DNA from 2 places in the Cupriavidus sp. YAF13 genome. Region 1 is predicted to be linked to the other one. Evidence: predicted binding sites of a transcription regulator. Region 1 holds the regulator's gene; the other holds the start of a gene.

Region 1 (3,405 bases):
GCCTGGTGCGGCCGCGCACGGTGATCTACTCGGTGATATGGCTGGCGCTGGTCGCCGGCTTCATGGCCTCGCTGGCCATGCGCACGCCGCTCAAGGTCGATATCATCCGCGACCGCGGCGCGCTGGGGCGTGAGGTGGAAGGGCGCTGGATCGAGAACGTGTACCGGCTGCAGCTGATCAACACGACCGAGGCACCGATGCGCGTCGCCGTCAGCGCGGGCAGCGGCGAGCTCAAGGGCCTGGCCGTGGAATATGATCACGCTGCCGGCAACCTGGAACCCACATCCAATCGCCTGATTCCCATCCGGGTGCGCGTGCCGATCGAGTCCGCGGCGCAGGGCACGCACAAGATCGAGGTCACGGTCACCGCGGTGCCCGACGAGGGCGCGGGCAGCCATGGCGCAGAGATTCGACAGAGCACCAGCTTTATCGTGCCGCGCAATCTATGAGGCGGCGGGGACGCTGGATGCACCAATCCGTACGCAACATACGGGATCTAGATCTAGAGGAGGAGGCCAGATGACGCAGCAAAGCAATCCCTGGTGGAAGGAGCCATGGCCGTGGCTGCTGATGAGTGGGCCGTTCGTGGCCATGGTGGCCTGCGGGGTCACGATCTGGCTGGCTATGACCCACCCGGATCCACCCATTGAGGAAGGGGTGGCGCGCCACGGCCTGGTGGTCGAGAAGGCGGGCAGCGCGGCACGCCAGGCAGCGCCGGTCGCGGCGCAAGCGAGGTGATCATGAGACTACGCTGGCTGATGTGGGTGCTGTGGCCCGCTTTCCTGGTCGCCGGGCTGACCACCGCGCTGGTATTCTCCATGGTCGATCCCGGCGACCTGCGCTTCTTCGGCCAGCCGGTCGATGCATCGCGGGAGGCGGTCTACACCGTGGGCTTCCTGATCGCGTGGGTGCTGTGCGCGCTGTCGAGCGGCTTGACGCTGTACACCATGCCCACGCGGCTGGCGGACACGGACGAGCTGGAGTGATTGCGATGCGCGCCTTGCCGGTTCAGGCCAGCAGGCGCGGCATCGCGGCGTGCCGCCGCGGGCGAGGGCGGCCCGCGACGAGCACGTCAGCAGGATTTGTTGACGATCTGCTTGATCCCCACCATGTCGACCAGCTTGACGTGCCGCTGGCGGATCTGGATCAGGCCGGCTTCCGCAAAGCGCGAGAACAGGCGGCTGACGGTTTCGAGCTTGAGCCCCAGGTAGCTGCCGATTTCCTCGCGGCTCATGCGCAGCACGAACTCGGAGGCCGAATAGCCGCGCGCGGACAAGCGCTCGGACAGGTTGATCAGGAAAGCGGCAAGCCGCTCCTCGGCGCGCATCGATCCGAGTGTGATCAACATGACCTGGTCCTGCGAGATCTCCTTGCTCATCAGGCGCATGAACTGGTGCTGCAGGGAAGGCAGGACGTTGGACAACGTCTGGAGATCGCCGAAGCGCACCACGCAGACTTCGGTATCTTCCAGCGCGGTGGCATCCGACGCGTGCTGCATCTCGCCGAGGCCGTCAAGGCCGACGACTTCGCCGGGAAGGTGGAAGCCCGTGATCTGCGAGCGGCCGTCTTCCATTGTCAGGTGGGTCTTGAGCGTGCCGAAGCGGATCGCGTAGACGGCGGTGAGAGGATCGCCGAGGCGGTACAGGGTTTCGCCCTTGCGTACGCGCACCCGGTCCTGGACCAGCGTATCCATCTTTTCGAGGTCCTGCTGCGACATGCCGACGGGCAGGCAGAGCTGGCCGAGCGAGCAAGTGGAGCAGCGGGGCGACATCTCGGTAATGGGAATGGTGGTGAGCAATTGGGGCCTGTCGGTTTAGCGCAGTCAATCAAGCGCGATGTGGCAGGCGCATTGAGTTGAGAGCTTGACGTTGAGAGTCGTCGATTGGAAGCGCCATCCACATCGGCCTGGCGCGCGGGTCTTGCGGCAGTGCGCTATCTGTGCAGCGCGGCTTGCCGTGCCCGTCGTCATGTTGTGCGAGCGCGCTGGTGTGCGCGGGCGCAAGGCCTCATGTTGATAGCGCCTCTTGGAGCTGCGGGGGCGCGTTCGACGCATTTTACCGCGCCGGACGTTGCGATTGTGTGATTGGGAGGAGAAGTTGACCATAGGCGTGCTTATCAGCGTATTTACCCTGGCTTTGCTGGGCGGCGTGCACTGCGCCGCCATGTGCGGCGGGATCGCGCTGGCGGCGGAGCAGGGCGGCGTTGCGCGCGTGCCTGCCACGGTGCTCCGGCGTCCCGGCCATTGGTTGCTGGAACTGCTTGTCATGCATGCCGGGCGGCTTAGCATGTATGCGGTGCTGGGGGCCTTGCTGGGCGCCCTGGGCGCTGGCGTCTGGGGGGCGCAGTACCTGCCGCTGCAGCGCTGGCTGTTTGGGATCGGCAGTGTGATGCTGGTGTTGTCGGGCTTGTGGATGTTGCGCGGGCGCACCATGGGTACGGGTTGGCTGGAGCGGCTCGCCGCCCGTGGCGCGGGCGGCTTGCTGCGCGGCCTTGGCGCCGTCGGGGCGCGCTTGCCGGCTGCGGCCCGGGCGCAGGGGCAGGGCCGGTTGCTGCGCCGCTACGGCATGGGGCTGGCCTGGGGGCTGGTCCCGTGCGGCATGGTGTACGGCGCCCTTGCCATGGCATTGCTGGCCGGCAATGCCGCGTCGGGCGCGCTGGTGATGGCCGTGTTTGGCCTGGGCACCCTGCCGAATCTGCTGGTGATCTCGGGCCTGTCCGGCTATCTCAGGCAGCTTTCGCGGCGCCCGGCGTTGCGGGCTGGCGCTGGCCTTGCGGTGGTGGCCTTTGGCTTGGCCGGGGTGGCGCGCGCGCTGCTTTTGCCTGAGACGCTTGCCGCGCACGGATTCTGTCTGGTCTTCTGAAGCGCTGTTTCGTGGTGTATCTGTCACTTCCTTGCTGAGGTAGCTGTGCGAATCGGTTGCAGGTTTGCCAGGGAATGCCATACAATCGCAAGAACAGCGATATCGCGCAGCGTACTTCATCGTGGCATCGTCAGGTAGCATCCGCTGCTCAGGGATGCATGCCAGGAACACCAAGGCAGGCATCAGCGCCAGGGACCGTTCCCCATCCGCCGTCCGGTTCACAAGATTCGGTTCAAAAGACCAGCTACGGCAGGGCGGGGTGAAATAGGCCAGCAGGCCCGATATCCGTATTTTCTTGCACCCGGCGCGTTCGATGATAGACGCCGCGCCGGACAGGTCCGCCACATCAGGGGGAAGGCGCGACGCAAGGGCTCCGTCGACTGGCAGATAAAGCCGGTGGCCGGGCGATCTCCTGCCGGTCAGGTCCGGCACCCGATGCAATAGAAGAAGGCGCACGGCTGGCATGCATCAAGCATGCGGTTGGCTGCGCGGCCAGATGGCGGTGGCAATCCCTACCGCTGAACCCGCAATCTCCAGTGCGCCC
Region 2 (3,405 bases), on a different contig from region 1:
GCCCGATGATCAGGCTGTCCAGCGCGGCCGAATACTCGGGCGGCAGGCCGGGCGCGGCCAGCGGGTGCATGCGCCCGTCGGCGTCCACCCGCAGCACGGACGCGATCACGGAGGGTGCCACCCGTTGTACTTCTTCGCAGATCAACTCCATCACGGCGGGCAGCGGCTGCTCCATCACCATGGCTTGCAGGACCTTTCGCTGCAGCATCTCGTAGGTCCGCTGCTGGGTGATGTCGGACAGGATGACGATGGCGTGATGCCGGTCGCCAGTCGCGCTGACCAGATGGCGGACGGTGGCGCAGACCCACAGCGCGCTGCCGTTGCGCGCATACACCAGGGCCTCGTGGCGCTCGCCGCCCGGGGATGAGCGCTGGGCATGCAAGCGTTGCATCACGCCGGGATCGGTGAACTCGCCGGCCAGTATCTCGCGCGGGGTCTTGCCGGTCAGCTCGCTGGGCTTGTAGCCCAGCATGCGCGTGAGCCCGGCGTTGGCGTACACGATGTGCCAGTCGGCATCGACCACCAGCACGGCGCTGTCGATCTCGTCGGCAATGACGGATAGCAGCGGGTGATCGTCGCGGCTGGCATCCTGGTGGCTGGGCACCTTGACCAGCAGCGTGCGCAGCGTAACGTCGCCCAGGCGGGTGCTGGATTCCGCGACATGGCCAAAGCGAAGTTCACCATCCGGCCTCAGGATCTGGACGGCGGGCAAGGGCTGGGCGCGCTTCGCGTCGGCATCCGGCAGCTTTTGCACGAGCGCCTCGACGTTCATGCCGAAGACCTGCGTACGGGATGCGCCATAGAGTGCCTCCGCAGCAGCGTTCAGGAAGATCACCTTGTTGTCCGCGTTCAGGATGAAGACGGCGTCGGTGGCTTGCTCGAGCGAATTGCGGAACAACTGATGGGGGTCGGCTATGCTGAGCGCTTTGTCTCTATCTGGCATGAGTGAGGTAAACGTCGCTAACGACCGAGAATGCCTGCCTTGCCCGGTAGGGCTCGCGGGACATTGACTCGGCTCTGAAGCAGGTATCGGCATCCATGGCTGGATCCTGAAGTACTTTTTTTTGCGCGAGGCGGCCCCCGGCGCCCGCCTCGCGCGCCGATGGCTTGGCATAATCGCGCCCTGTCTTGACGGGGCGATGCGCGCGCCGTCCCCATTTGCATCGATCGAAGCGGGACTCTTCATGATCATCTGCGCCGGCGTTGGCCCCGGGCACCTCGACTTCCTGACCCACGGCGTGGCGGACCTGATCCGTGGCGCCGACATCGTGGCCGGCTTCGACACGGTCATCGACGTCATCCGGCCGCTGGTGCCGGCGGCGGCCCGGGTGGTCACCATGGGATACCAGGACCAGGTGGAGCGGCTCGCCTGGGTTGCCGCCGAGCACCATGGCGGCCGGCGCTGCGTGGTGCTGTTCATGGGCGACATGCATTTCAGCGGATTCCAGTACCTGGAGCGGGTCGAGCGGGCATGCGGCCATCCGGTGGATACCGTGCCCGGCATCTCTTCGGCCCAGGTGCTGGCCGCGCGCGGCAAGGTTTGCTTTGACGAGACCACCTTCCTGACCTTTCACCGGCGCGGAGACCTGGAGCCGTTCAAGCGCCATCTGGTGCACGTGCTGGCGGACCAGCGCAACGCCATCGTGATTCCGCGCCCATGGGATTTCATGCCCAGCGATATCGCCGCCTGGCTGGTGGCGCAGGGCGTGCCGCCCGAGCATCCGGTCGAGGTCTGGGAGAACCTGACGCTGGCCGATGCGCACTGGTGTGGCACGCTGGCCAGTTGCACGCTGGCGTTCACTGATATGAGCATCATGCTGATCCGTGCGCTGGCGCCAATGGCCAGCCAGCTCGATCTGCCGCCGCTTGCGTAGCTCCGCGCGCCGGCCGCGCGGGGCAGGCTCTCGGCATTGATCTGCCGCAATTCGCCCGCATTGCCCGCTTGCGCTGCTCCGCGCACGGAGTAGAGTCCATTTTCGGATAGTCGCAAAAAACGCCTGCAACCGTGTGCAGGGGTCTCCAGACCGGAGGGAAAACATCATGGATTTCAAGACCGTGCTGGTCGAACTCGGAGCGGATCCCGGCTGTGCGGATCGCGTCAACCTGGCTGCGGAACTGGCGCAGCGCTCGGCCGGCCATGTGATCGGGGTGACGGCCACCGGCATGCGGCTGGAGCCGTTCCGGGGCGCGGGCGACGAGGCGGGATACTACGCGGAACTGGCCCGGCGCCAGTTGCTGGCGCAGGGCGCCGAAGCCAGCGCTGCATTTCATCGGGCCATGCGCGAAGCGGCGCCCGGCGTGGGTTTCACCCACCGGGTCATCGAGGACGACGTGGGCTGGGCGCTGGTCCAGCAAGGGCGGGTGGCGGACGTGGTCGTCCTGGCCCGCCTGCCCGGGCCGGAAACCATTCCCGTGCTGGTGGCGCAGACCCCGGAATATGTGTTGCTCAACACTGGCCGCCCGGTGCTGCTGGTGCCGCCGGGCGTGCGGCATTTGCCCTGCGAGCATGTGGCCATTGCATGGGATGGTGGGCGGGAAGCCGCCCGGGCCGTGGCCGATGCGATGCCCCTGCTGCGCCTGGCCAAGCGTGTCACCGTGGTGGCGGCGTCCAGCACGCATGACGGCTCGGCGGCCCACGGCATGCCCGATGTGCCCGGCGCGCACGCCGGCCTGCGCGATCACCTGGCGCGCCAGGGCGTCACCAGCGTCATGCACGCCGTGCAAGGCAGCCACGGGATCGGCGAGCTATTGCTCGATGCGGTGCGGCACTTGCAGGCCGACCTGCTGGTGGCGGGTGGTTATGGGCACGCCCGGTTGCGTGAACTGGTCACTGGCGGCACCACCCGCACCCTGATGCGCCACGCCGGCATTCCGGTGTTGATGTCGCATTGAAGGTCGGCCTGGACTGGAATCAATATACTTTTTGATATAATATTCGACCGTATATTGATTAGCAGGCCGGGGTCTCGCCCGGCCTTTGCCGAACCCATGCAAGCGGCTTCTCCCTCCCTGAGCCTGGACGCGATGCGCGCCGCCGCGGGCGACGCCACCGCCATGTTGCGCGCCCTCGCCAATGAAGACAGGCTGCTGCTGCTTTGCCAGCTCAGCCAGGGCGAGATGTCGGTGGGCGAGCTCGAAGCGCTGCTCGGCATCCACCAACCCACCTTGTCGCAACAACTCGGTGTGCTGCGCGCGGAAGGGCTGGTCAACACGCGGCGCGACGGCAAGCGGATTTTCTACGCGGTTGCCGATGCGCGGGTGCTGGCCGTGCTCGAAACGCTTTACGCCCTGTATTGCCCCACTGAATGAAGGAGCCACTGGCCATGATCATTGACTGGACACACTTCACGCCCTGGTCCGCGCTGGGCGGGGGCCTGCTGATTGGACTGGCCGCCGCCGCGCTCG

The links. The regulator FNR, encoded in region 1, switches genes on or off when oxygen is low (the NO sensors DNR and NnrR bind a similar motif). The targets are predictions, from matches to a motif close to TTGATNNNNATCAA.
Region 2: AB4061_RS05265 (universal stress protein) is a predicted target of FNR. The motif match lies at 1,911-1,924, and genes of this name have one in related genera.

What each region holds. Positions count from the first base shown of each region.
Region 1 covers NZ_JBFRDD010000079.1:22,817-26,221, reverse strand. The annotation lists gene ccoG (cytochrome c oxidase accessory protein CcoG) at 1-449, shown strand, start outside; gene AB4061_RS37420 (membrane protein) at 520-738, shown strand; gene AB4061_RS37415 (hypothetical protein) at 741-986, shown strand; gene fnr (fumarate/nitrate reduction transcriptional regulator Fnr) at 1,073-1,798, opposite strand; gene AB4061_RS37405 (sulfite exporter TauE/SafE family protein) at 2,097-2,861, shown strand.
Region 2 covers NZ_JBFRDD010000004.1:56,707-60,111, forward strand. The annotation lists gene AB4061_RS05255 (sensor domain-containing protein) at 1-943, opposite strand, end outside; gene AB4061_RS05260 (cobalt-precorrin-7 (C(5))-methyltransferase) at 1,185-1,874, shown strand; gene AB4061_RS05265 (universal stress protein) at 2,041-2,892, shown strand; gene AB4061_RS05270 (metalloregulator ArsR/SmtB family transcription factor) at 2,989-3,309, shown strand; gene AB4061_RS05275 (YeeE/YedE family protein) at 3,324-3,405, shown strand, end outside.